4 regions of the Paenibacillus sp. 37 genome follow, and region 3 is predicted to be linked to each of the others. Evidence: riboswitches for the same ligand, from Rfam matches in the RefSeq annotation. Region 3 holds a riboswitch; each other region holds the start of a gene.
The links. Region 3 has a riboswitch for thiamine pyrophosphate ahead of F0220_RS04640 (ECF transporter S component). Riboswitches for the same ligand answer to the same signal wherever they lie in the genome.
Positions count from the first base shown of each region.

Region 1: it holds a riboswitch for thiamine pyrophosphate, as region 3 does, so the genes downstream of both, F0220_RS17740 (thiamine phosphate synthase) here and F0220_RS04640 (ECF transporter S component) in region 3, are expected to answer to the same signal.
Region 2: it holds a riboswitch for thiamine pyrophosphate, as region 3 does, so the genes downstream of both, thiC (phosphomethylpyrimidine synthase ThiC) here and F0220_RS04640 (ECF transporter S component) in region 3, are expected to answer to the same signal.
Region 4: it holds a riboswitch for thiamine pyrophosphate, as region 3 does, so the genes downstream of both, F0220_RS02510 (ABC transporter substrate-binding protein) here and F0220_RS04640 (ECF transporter S component) in region 3, are expected to answer to the same signal.

Region 1 is NZ_CP043761.1:4,147,529-4,150,702, reverse strand. It holds gene F0220_RS17745 (ABC-F family ATP-binding cassette domain-containing protein) at 1-1,385, shown strand, start outside; TPP riboswitch at 1,461-1,570, shown strand; gene F0220_RS17740 (thiamine phosphate synthase) at 1,796-2,458, shown strand; gene thiO (glycine oxidase ThiO) at 2,476-3,174, shown strand, end outside.
Region 2 is NZ_CP043761.1:760,559-763,732, forward strand. It holds gene F0220_RS03560 (alpha/beta hydrolase) at 1-152, opposite strand, end outside; gene F0220_RS03565 (IclR family transcriptional regulator) at 512-1,255, shown strand; TPP riboswitch at 1,403-1,516, shown strand; gene thiC (phosphomethylpyrimidine synthase ThiC) at 1,939-3,174, shown strand, end outside.
Region 3 is NZ_CP043761.1:1,029,702-1,032,875, reverse strand. It holds gene F0220_RS04645 (ABC transporter ATP-binding protein) at 1-719, opposite strand, end outside; gene F0220_RS04640 (ECF transporter S component) at 720-1,313, opposite strand; TPP riboswitch at 1,581-1,691, opposite strand; gene F0220_RS04635 (copper amine oxidase N-terminal domain-containing protein) at 1,857-2,810, shown strand; gene F0220_RS04630 (pectate lyase) at 2,988-3,174, opposite strand, start outside.
Region 4 is NZ_CP043761.1:513,762-516,935, reverse strand. It holds gene F0220_RS02515 (phospholipase D-like domain-containing protein) at 1-1,054, opposite strand, end outside; TPP riboswitch at 1,489-1,601, shown strand; gene F0220_RS02510 (ABC transporter substrate-binding protein) at 1,809-2,849, shown strand; gene F0220_RS02505 (MTH1187 family thiamine-binding protein) at 3,074-3,174, shown strand, end outside.

The DNA.
Region 1 (3,174 bases), 3.1 Mb from region 3:
ATAGTGGAAAAGTGGAATGGACACCTAAGGTCCGTTATGGATATCTGGATCAGCACACGAAGCTTACGCCAGGCAAAACCATTCGTGACGTCCTTAAGGATGCATTCCTTCCGTTGCTTGAATTGGAAAAAGAAATGATGAATATTACGGACCAGATGGCAGATGCAGATCCAGATAAGCTGGAGCAGTTGCTGGAAGAGATGGGCGATATTCAGGAACAACTGGAACAGGGCGACTTTTATCTGATTGACGTAAAAGTGGAAGAGATGGCCAATGGTCTTGGTTTGTCCGCAATTGGTCTTGATCGAGATGTCGCAGCTCTAAGTGGTGGACAACGTACCAAGGTGCTTCTTGCCAAGCTTTTGCTCGAGAAACCTACAGCGCTTTTGCTGGATGAGCCGACCAACTATCTGGATGTAGAACACATTGAATGGTTGTCACGTTACCTGAAGGACTACCCGCACGCGTTCCTCTTAATCTCCCATGACACGGAATTCATGAATGAAGTCGTAAATGTCATTTATCATTTGGAATTTGCCAAATTAACGAGATATGCAGCGAACTATAACAAGTTCCTCGAGATGGCTGATATGAATAAAGCCCAGCATATTGATGCATACGAGAAGCAGCAAGAGTACATCAAGAAACAGGAAGATTTCATTCAGCGTAACAAGGCACGTGCTTCAACTTCAGGTCGAGCGAAGAGCCGGGAGAAACAGCTGGACAGAATTGAACGTATTGATCGTCCGGATGAAGCAGCTAAACCAACGTTCAAATTCAAGGATGCCCGCGCGAGCAGCAAAACGGTCTTTGAGGGCATTGATTTTGAAATTGGATATACGTATCCTTTGCTGCCCAAAATGACGATGACAATTGAACGTGGTGAGAAAATTGCCATCGTAGGTTGTAATGGTGTGGGTAAATCGACACTGCTGAAAACTATCCTAGGCAAAATATCTCCACTCAGTGGAAAGACCTTTTTGGGAGATTATCTCGAAACGGCCTATTTTGAGCAGGAAGTTCGTGCTGGAAATATCACGCCTATCGAGGACGTCTGGAATGAGTTTTCACATTTGACCCAGAATGAGGTCCGGGGTCATCTCGCTCGCTGTGGGTTGAAAAATGAGCACATTACCCGTCCGCTTAACATGCTGAGTGGTGGAGAACAAGCCAAGGTTCGTTTATGCAAACTTTTGATGCGTGAAAGCAACTGGATTTTATTCGATGAGCCGACAAACCATCTCGATGTCACAGCCAAAGCGGAGTTGCAGCGTGCTTTGCAAGAATTCAAGGGAACGGTGTTACTTGTATCTCATGAACCTGATTTCTACGAGGGTTGGGTTACCAAAACATGGAATGTCGAAGAATGGTCTGAGAAAAACTAGAAGATTCAAGACCATGTTTAACAGAAATGACGGTGACAAAAAAATCCGTCTATGGTAACATAGGCTACAACTTCATATGAACACTAGGGGGGCCGCACGATGCGGCTGAGATGGAAGAATGCGATTCCGGACCCTTTGCACCTGATCTGGATCATACCAGCGTAGGGAAGTGGCGAGCGCGTTTCAGTGAATGACGTGAGCAACGGCAATTCGAAAGGATTTCAACCGTCTGCTTAACGAATTGAAACATGCAGTTGCGTGTATAACGTTAAGGCTATAAGGTCTATAGCTTTATTACACGAAATGAACTGTATGCTTCAGTCAGTCATCTGGTCCTATAATTAACACGCAGCCACTCCCCTACGGGAGTGGCTTTTTTGTGTTTTCATAGCATTCACGCCTGGAAGGAGATGAACAGTACGGTAATTTCTCATGAACGTGTACACGGATCATTTGAACTGCATGTTGTATCTACGGGTGTAGGGAATCAAGCATCTTTTGTAAAAGCTGCAAAGGACGTTTGGCCATGGGTGGACTACATCCATATACGAGAGAAACAACTCTCATGGCAACAAAAGATCGGTTGGGCTGAAAGTCTGCGTGGTGTTGGCGTTCCATCTTGTCGCATCGTTATCAATGGTTCAGAACTGCCACCACAGAATGACATCTATGGCGGTGTACATTGGGGGCAAGAGGCTATACGTAACTACAACCCTGCTGTTATAAGCAATGTCCAGCGAATTCGTCTGGGTGTATCTGTTCATTCAATCGATGAGGCAAAAATCGCTGAAGAACGGGGAGCCGATTACCTTTTCTTCGGGCATGTCTACTCAACCAACAGTAAGCCTGATCTTGAACCAAGAGGATTATATGCTCTGGCTGAAGTGTGCTCTGGTGTCTCCATTCCTGTCATGGGGATTGGGGGAATCAAACCGGGAAACATTCACGCTATTCGCTCTGCAGGCGCACAGGGAGTTGCTGTGATCTCGAATGTATGGGCGAGCGTTTCCCCGGATCGGGCGGCTGCATTATTAAGGCAGGGTATCGTTGCTACAGAAGGTCTGAGCCGCTGAATCAAGGAGATGAGAGGATGAAAAAGATCATTACTGATAGACCGGATAAGATTCATGCAGAAACGATTATTGTAGGCGGAGGCGTTGTTGGATGTGCCATCGCATATGAGCTTGCTTCCCGTGGACAGGATGTGCTGTTGCTGGAGCGTTCGGCGATTGCAGGAGGCACTTCTTGCGCGGCGGCTGGAATGCTGGCGGCAGATAGTGAGGATTTTGCTCATCCTTTGATGGCTAAGCTCGCCAGGCAGAGTAGACAGTTACTTATCGAACAACAGGTGCTAATGGCTACACTCAGTGAGGTAGAGACTGGCCTGCAACGCCAGGGATTCCTAACTCCTTTTCGTTCATACAGTGAATTAAGTAGGTATAAGGACAATCGGAAGTCTGCGTTGTCTGCTTCTACTGATGAGGTATGGTGGGATCGTTCCGTTGTGCAACAGGAGGCATCATGGCTCAACAGAGATACGTATGGAGCCTATTACAGACCTTACGAGAGTGAAATTCTTCCAATCCATCTAACGAAGGCATACGCCGAATCCGCTCAAGCATTGGGAGCACGGGTTATGGAGGACATACAGGATATACGTGTGCAAGCAAACGAACACGGCGTTCAGGGGATCACCACATCGATCGGTGAGATGAAATGCAAACATGTCATTATAGCGGCTGGATTACAGAGTGAAGAGTTGATGAGACATGTAAATCTGAGCTTGCCT
Region 2 (3,174 bases), 270 kb from region 3:
AGTGCAATAAAACAAAACAGTAGAAAAAATACAACGGAGAGCAGCAGCGCTACGATAATATGTTTGAACCGAATCAGCCTCGGTGATAGGGAAGAGGGCAGATCGGACACTTTTGTTTGCAGCGGGGCTTCGCTCTGGGATGTTGGATACATGAATGCCCCTCCTTTGAAGTTCAGTTGAAGATAACAACGACATGAAAAGAGAATTGCGTCGATTTCAGAGCCTGCTTCAGAGCGATATCTTAATGTAATATATCTTTATCGTATGTTCCAATATAGTCAAAGTCAATTGATTGAGGGCATTTGTTACGCAATTGTTATATAGTTCTTAAGATATATGGGTAACATTACCTTAGTGTGTAAATTACAGGGGATTAAGTCTTATAAAAAGGAAAAATTTACACGTTGGCCTATTTTAATTTTGGCTCTTTTTGGTTTACAGATGAGACCGTTTCTCATATAATTTATGTAACCAAGTTTCATGTGATGAAACATGAGGAGGGCATTATGCCATGGAAGATCGAAAGTTAACCGTCCGGGCTGTGGAACGGGCGCTGGATATATTATTATGTTTTACCACACGCAGTGATCTGGGACTCACCGAAATTGCCAGCCAGATTGGCCTGCACAAAAGTACAGTGCACCGTTTGATGGCTACGCTGGAGGATCGAGGGTTCGTGATCCGCGATGCAGCAACAGAGAAGTACCGACTTGGCATCCGAATCTGGGAGCTGTCAGCTCATATGTCCCGCAGTGATGATCCCGCTATTCTGCTGCTGCCTGCGATGGAGCGACTGAGAGATCGATTGGGGGAGACGGTAAGTCTGTACTTGCGTGATGGGAGTGAAAGGATACGGATTCAAGCTGTGCAAAGTGATCAGGCGATCCGCCGAGTCGCTCCAGTGGGTGTTAGACTCCCGCTGTCTGTGGGCGCTTCCAGCAAAGTTTTGATGGCGTTTGCCACGGACGAGGATCGTGAAGAACTGATGAACGGGCCGGAATGGCCGGTGTTTATTGATCCCGCGGTGTATTTGGCGCAAATGGGAGATATCCGGGATAACGGATATGCGACGAGTTATGAGGAGCGTGAGCCGGGAGCTGCCGCGGTATCTGTACCGATTATGGATCGCCGAGGCAATATTGCAGCTGCTCTCTCGGTCTCAGGGCCTGTCAGCCGACTTTCGCAGGAGACATTGCATGAATACGCACCTGTGTTGAAGGATGCTGCTACGCAGATGGGGCTCATGTTATCCTGATGCTGATGTAAGTTTTTTTCCAAATTGAGTTGGTGTTCTGGAATATAAAGGTTGTTTTTATGTTCCGGTTGCGCTACTCTGTAATGGACTGCCCATCGGGGTCAGCTTCATTGAATATGAACGGCGGCTTATGTATGCCGCAACTTTTAACGTTACTGGGGGAGTCCGAATTGTCCGGACTGAGACGGAATCGCATGAGATTCCGGACCCTTTGCACCTGATCTGGATCATACCAGCGTAGGGAAGTAATCGGCGATATGACCACAACCACCATATGATGTGACCCTTGTAGGGCTCCGTTTAGGAGCCGCATGAAGGTGCATTATTGGTGATGGACATAAAAGTCGGTTCCTTCGGGGACCGGCTTTTTTATATACAGTGAACGGGCGATATAGCACGTACTCCATCGACTTCTTTTTCAATAACCTGCGAAAGTGGGCTTGGATGATGAGAGAGAAGTCACCATAGATCCATGATCTGTGGTAGCCTCCGTTCTGTCGTTAACTGTACATGAATAATGTCTCCCTCTGGTCTGGCGTAGGATCGCTCTTTCTTCTCTGCATTGCGCATGATTTGGGACAGGTACGTAAGCGAGCTAATGACGATACCAACCAAACAAGCGATGAACACTGAGGAGGAGACAATCGAACATGAGTACAGGAAATCAAACGGGACAACAAGCGATGGAACAGGAACATAACGGTCAGCAGGTGGAAAAAGAAACAGGAGCGGCCGGACGGGTTCAGCCCTTTCCGGGCAGCCGCAAAGTCTACATTCAGGGCTCACGGTCGGACATTGCTGTACCGGAGCGTGAGATAGCCCTTCATGACACGAATACTCCCCAAGGGGTGGAGCATAACGAACCGCTGCGTGTCTACGATACGAGCGGCCCCATGACCGATCCCGCATTTCATGCGGATATCCGTGCAGGTCTGCCAGCCCTGCGCACCCGTTGGATCACAGAGCGCGGCGATGTTGAAGCTTATCGGGGCCGTACGGTTAAACCGGAGGATAACGGACTGAAGCCCGGAGGGAAGAGAGCCGGCGCCGAAGAGTACCCCGGATTACGTGGCAAACCGCTGCGGGCACAGCCAGGACGCTGTGTGACCCAGATGCACTACGCGAGACAGGGAGTCATTACGGCAGAGATGGAATTCGCCGCCATTCGTGAGGGCGTGGAACCGGAATTTGTACGTCAGGAGCTGGCGAGTGGACGGGCCATTCTGCCATCCAACATCAATCACCCGGAGAGTGAGCCGATGTTGATCGGTCGTCATTTTCACGTGAAGATCAATGCCAACATAGGGAACTCTGCCGTATCCTCTTCCATCGAGGAAGAGGTGGAGAAGATGACTTGGGCAGTACGCTGGGGATCGGATACCGTGATGGATCTGTCCACAGGCAAAAACATTCATACGACCCGGGAATGGATCATTCGTAATTCTCCTGTGCCGATTGGTACGGTACCGCTGTATCAAGCGCTGGAGAAGGTGAATGGCGAAGCGGAGGCGCTGACCTGGGAGTTGTACCGTGACACACTCATAGAGCAGGCAGAGCAAGGCGTGGACTACTTTACGATTCATGCAGGTGTACTGCTGCGTTATATCCCGATGACGGCCAAACGGATGACAGGCATTGTGTCCCGGGGCGGGTCCATTATGGCAGCATGGTGTCTGGCGCATCATCAGGAGAATTTTTTGTACACTCATTTTGAAGAAATCTGCGAGATTATGAAAAGGTATGATGTGGCGTTTTCGCTGGGAGATGGACTTCGTCCAGGCAGTATCTACGATGCCAATGACGAAGCTCAGATGGCAGAACTGGCTACGCTCGGGGAACTGACGCAGATCGCATGGAAGCATGATGTGCAGGTGATGATCGAAGGCCCGGGTCATGTGCCGATGCACAAGATCAAAGAG
Region 3 (3,174 bases):
TACCAGATTCCATAATCCCTCAACTTGCTCCGTTCATCCGTGAATACCTGCTGTGCTGGCCCATCCGCCACAATCTTTCCTTCAGGTGATAAGACAATGATGCGGTCGACCATATCCACAATCTCGTTTATTTTGTGTTCAACGATGATGATCGTTTTGTCACTGGCGATCCGTTTAACGGTATCCCACACTTGGGAAGTACCCTCATCATCCAGCAGTGCAGTGGGTTCATCCAAAAACAATACCTCCGGGTCCATGGCAAGCATTGAAGCAATCGCGAGACGCTGCTTCATCCCCTGAGACATGGACTGGATCAATACACGATTCTGTTCAAAGGATAACCCCACTTGTTTCAGATAATATTCAATCAGCCCTGGCATCTTTTCACGCGGAATATTTCGGTTTTCCAGAACAAATGCGATCTCTTCATCCGTAAAGGACATACAGAACTGGGTATCCGGATCCTGAAAGACTACTCCTGCTCTGGCGGGAACCTGAATATCATCACATTTCATCGGAATTTCAACTGAACGTGGAATTAAACCGCTCAGAACTTGCAATAACGTCGATTTACCGGAGCCGCTTGGGCCAAGCAACAGCACTTTCTCCCCTTGACGCACAGAAAGAGACAAGCCTTGAAATACCAAGGCTTTCTCTCCCGGGAACTTGCATCTTAGATTTGTCACACTTACCGCTTGCGAATTCCCCTCTACGCTCATCTAATCCAGCGCCTCATAATCTTGTTTGGATACTGGTCTGAGTGAGCGTGTTACACCGGTCAGTTCCAATGCTTTGGCGAGATAATAAGCAAACACTCCTGCAATCAAGATGCTTCCGATGAAGCGTAATCCGATAAATAACGTATAATTCCAGGCCGAGAGTGAATCAATATACCCGTACTGATAATCCAGCAAAAGCGAAGCCGCTGCGGCTCCTATGGCTGCAAGACAGGTGACAAACAGGTTGGTTTTACGATACAAAAATGCGGCGAAGAATATCTCGGCTCCCAATCCTTGCAACAGACCGTATACAAGTGTGGACATGCCCCATTCACTGCCCAGAAAAGCACTTACCGTTGAAGCCGCAACCTCGGCTAGAATAGCCACGCCAGGTTTACGAATGATAACAAAAGCAAACGTGCCCGCCATAAACCACATGCCGTAGATCATCTGCTCCGCATGAACACCAAAGGGTTTCATCAAGTCATATGTAGGTCCCCATATCTTGTAGATCACCCCAAACACTACTGCGATCACGATGGTTACCAGAATATCCGTTAGTTTCAATCGCTTGTTGCCTGCTGTTGTTGCCATGTTCTCTACGTCCTTCCTTTGTTCCCTGTGGGAGTTGTAAAAGTGTGTGTTCAAAAAGACTGGTTGAACAACCTCTAAAAATAAACGAAAAAGCCTCCCCGGTTCCGGGCAGGCCTTACGTACAGTGTACAATCCTCACAATGATGTATTGGGTGGATGTCAAAAATACGGAATATCAACCAGCGCCCCTCCGTCATGGCAGATACACCACCACAGTTCAAAGAGGTCTGTTGTTCATCCACGTTCATTCTCACAATTCACCCTTACATATCGCAAATCCATGTTCTCTACGCTGGCATTACCCAGATCAGATGTACGGTCAGCGGCATAAGGCCACTCTCTCAGCCCAACTTCATTGAGCTCCCGGTTCACTTATTTCATTGCTTCTAATGTACATCAGATGGGTATTTGTGGCAATCCCTAGAAAAATCATCATGCTTCATTTGGGGTAACAGGGGAAAGAATCTGATGGTTCACTTTCCATAATATGAAACATTTAGGTTATGTAGTCCGTCTTAAACATTAGAAGGGAGATTGATAGTGATGAAAGATTACAATTCTGTTTGGCAGCTTAAAACATGGAAAATGGTCCTTGCCGCTTCGATACTCACCGCAGGTACGGCACCTGCCTTACTCTCATCCACTATGGCGGAAGCCGCAGCAACTAAACCTAAACCGACAGCTTATATTAACAATGTTCAAGCTCAATATGATGTTGTCATACGGCAGGGTATTACTTACGTGGCATTGACGGAGCTTCAATTCCTCGGCAACTATACGTTTGGTTACAATAACGAAACAAAAGAGATCAGCATTAGCACAGGCAGCGATAAGTATGTCCTTACACCTAACAGCAAAACAATGAAGAAAAACGGTCAGAATGCGACATTCTCCTCAGCGCCGATTCTGGTGAATGGTAAAGCGATGCTTCCGCTCCGTGCCATCGGTGAAGCTTTTGGTGCCAAGGTGCAGTGGAACCAGAAGGCCAAGGAAGCCTACATTTACACTACCGACGCTACGATTGTAAAAGAATATAACAGTTCCGATCTGACTGTGGCGCGTGAAGCCGCATTGCATCTGCCACGCTTCTCTGAACTGGGACAAGCACGTCTGGACATTCGCAATCCTTTAGGTCCGGTGGATTCATCCATTGAATACATCTTTGAGCAAGGTAAAAAAGATCGTTTCTTCGTTGTTGAGGATAACGATCTGATCAGTTATTATATCCTTAAAAATGGAAGTGCACTGCTACAATGGCAGGCTAACATTAGCAAAAATGCCGGAACCATCGTTGACCTGTTCTTTATTAAAAACAAAGCCGTTGCTGAAGCAGGGACTCGTCCTTCCGTAACAGGTCAAACACTCGTATCATTCAAGTACTCTCGCATGCTTGAAGAAACCTCTTACGAGATCATGAACAAATTGGGCTCTAGTGATACCGGTTCTGTTGTCCCCGAGAAAGGCAAAGTCATCGTTGAAGTTCCAGGAGAGAAATAGTCTGAGCATCCTCTATAAGACATTGCTCAGCAGAAATATTATCACATCTGCATTACAAAGAGCGCCCTCAAAGTCATTGTGGCAATGACCTTGGGACGCTCTTTTGGCGTTATATTTTAACTTCAAATTACAAGCGGAGCTTAAACTTTTACCAACTCCAGCGATTCAATCTCCTGTCTAATATTGCGTGTTCCCAGACTGGCTCGTTTTCCCTGAAGCAAACCCCTTGAACAACGTTGGTACTTTGGAATAACGGGTATTCGTAATTTTCCCTTGTGATGTGCTGCTGTCTGTACGCATAATCGAATCTTTTACATTAGAAATGTTGGAGTTATCCAGCGTCATGTTAACTGCGAAGGAAGTT
Region 4 (3,174 bases), 520 kb from region 3:
TTAAGTATCCCGCGAAAGCCAAAGGGTTAGGGGTCTGTTGGATTGAATTCGTCAGCATGACCCATTCTGTTTCTGGATTCATCGACAGATGTACGGCTTTCTCCATTTTCTTGGTAGGAATGGCATATGGCGTCTGAAGGTACACTTTCGACTTTGCTTGATTGGCGAAATGAACAAATGTTCTCCACATGATCGGGTCTTTATACAGCCTTTTAATTGGATTGTGAATGAAAGCAACGTGGTCGGAATGAAGCGCTCCTCGAACCCATTCCTTTGGCAACACTTTAACAAAAGGATCGTTCTGAGCCTGAGCTTTTTGATATAACTCAGCTAGTTGAGAAAGCTCTTTTAGCCCCTTTGCATGATGCTGACGTTTTGCATGTTTTTCTGGTTTGGTGAATGGATGGTTCCATAACTGATCTATATATTGTTTCATTTCAACAACCGTGCTGTTCGTATTATCGTTTGTATTGTAAACAAGGACATCCCGATCGAATACATAGTCTTTTGGGGGTTGCGATGCCATGTATTTATCACCAATATTTTGGCCGCCAATAATGCCATATGTGTTGTCGACAAGAAGGATCTTGTCATGCATACGGTTATGCCATGTCCATGGCATAAATAGGTGGAGTGGTTCATAATATCTTAATTCCACATTGGGGTGAGCTGCAATGGCATCTGGAATATTACGCAACTCTCCGCGCATGCTGTGAAAAATCCCGTCTAAAATGATTCGAACATGAACACCCCGATCAGCTGCATCGAATAACGCAGCAAAAAAGAGTTGAGATGTTTTTCCTTTTTGGATGGAGTAATACGCCAGGTCGATGCTTGTTTTCGCCTCTCGAATGGTCTGGATTCTCACCTGACCCGATTGAAAGCCGTCCTCCAGGAGCATTACGCGATCTGTTGTACTTCCTTCTGTTAACGTTTTTTGCATATCCGTATTTTCAATAGTCGATGGAGACGGAACCAAAAATAAAAGGTAAGCCGTGAAAAAAACGTAGACACTATAGGACAAAATAATTGCGATTATGGTTTTAAGGATCATTCAGTACTCCCCCACTTGTATGTAAAAGTATTTATTTGTATAGCAGTACTATCTCCTTTTGTATCTAAATTATGTTGTTTAAATTACTCAAGCTGCACCGCTCAAGGTCAAACGAGCAAAAGCTGATCACTGAAATAGGGAAAGCAGCCCTTATGCGACGAGATATCAAACATCGGATTTGATCTAAGTATTTGTTGGGAGCCCTCCAGATCTTCAGCACTTAGGCTATGACCCACTATCCGGTGCTTTTACACTCAGCCAGATTTCCTTATATGATTCGCAATGATAATTATTGAAAATAACACATCTAAACAGGCTGATATACATCTGTATAAAGGCCTGTTTGATAAGTTCATATCTGTCCCCATCCAGTTCCTGACTGGACACGAATGGGCCTCTGGCCTATAATTACACCTAGTAATGCCCGTAACTTCATAGTTTCCCAGGGGAGTCGGAATTGGCCGGCTGAGAGTGTATCCCACCAAGATACTAACCCTTAGACCTGATCTGGATCATGCCAGCGTAGGAATCGGAGTATATCGAAATGGCACAGCCCTCTGGCTGAACGCCACCTCTCTAACGCCTGCACGCGTCCCGGATTACGGGACGCTTTTTTTGTTTTATTTATCGAAACAAAAATAAGTCATCCAGATCCAACTGGTATAAATCTGTCGATTTATGCAAGATGATTGGATATGAAGCCAAGGAGTACCCCGTGCCAATCGGCCGGACATACCGAAGGAGAGAATCACAGATGAAATGGCGTAAAACAATGGGACTGTTGCTCTTATGTGTACTACTGGTGACCGTGGCCGCATGTGGCGGTAAAGAAGCTGCCCCGGCAGAACAGAACGGCAACACGAATACGGAGAGCAGCAACGAAGGTGACAACGCAGCCCTCAAGGATATTAAAGTCGTACTCGACTGGACACCAAATACGAATCATACCGGCTTATATGCAGCTGTAGATCAAGGTTTTTATAAGGCCGAAGGCTTGAATGTGGAGATTGTCCAGCCAGGTGCCGGCGGCGCAGATACGATGGTTGCCTCGAATGAAGTGCCTTTTGGCGTAAGTTATCAGGAAAGTGTAACTCAAGCCCGTACACAAGGTGTTCCACTCGTCTCCATCGCAGCAGTTATTCAGCATAATACATCCGGGTTCGCTGCTCCGGCGGATCGGAATATCAAGTCACCGAAAGATTTTGAAGGGAAAACCTATGGCGGTTGGGGTTCGCCTGTGGAAGAAGCCGTGATGCAATCCATTATGGAAGGCGACGGAGCCGATGTATCCAAAGTAAAAAACATTAACATGGGTGACGCTGACTTTTTCACCGCAGTGAAACGGGATATTGATTTCGCGTGGATTTTCTACGCCTGGACGGGGATTGAAGCTGAACTGCGCGGAGAACCGATCGACATGTTATATGTGAAGGATTATTCAGATGCACTGGATTACTACACGCCTGTTCTCGTAACAAACGAGCAGACGATTCAGAACGACCCTGAGTTGGTGAAAGCATTCCTGAAAGCCACTTCAGAAGGATATCAATACGCAATTGATCATCCCGAAGACGCAGCGAATATTCTGATCAAGGCCGTCCCGGATCTGGATAAAGACTTGGTCCTGGCAAGCCAGAAATGGCTTAGTCCAAAGTACACGGATGACGCCCCGCGCTGGGGAGAACAGAAACAGGAAGTATGGCAGAACTACACCGACTGGATGTTTAGCAAAAAACTGCTGGATGAACAGGTCGACGTGAGCAAAGCATATACGAACGCGTTTTTACCCCAATAAAATATCTCATATAAAACGAACTTAATATTTACACGAGGACGGAGAGGACAGAAATAACGTGAAAAAGCGAAGCGGTCGCCTTTATCACCGGATTTTCCCTTTAGAGAAAGGGAATCAAAAAAATCTGGGGATAACAGCGATTGGAAGGTTATTCTGTCATCGAAGTGGCAAGTGTAACCGTCATTAGTTCATTTTATATATCACGAAAGGAGCCGTGATCTCTCATGGCAAGCACACTACTTAGCATTCAGGTTATTCCGAAAACGCCTAATGGCGAGAACTCATATCCTTATGTAGATCGCGCCATTGAAGTTATTCAGCAATC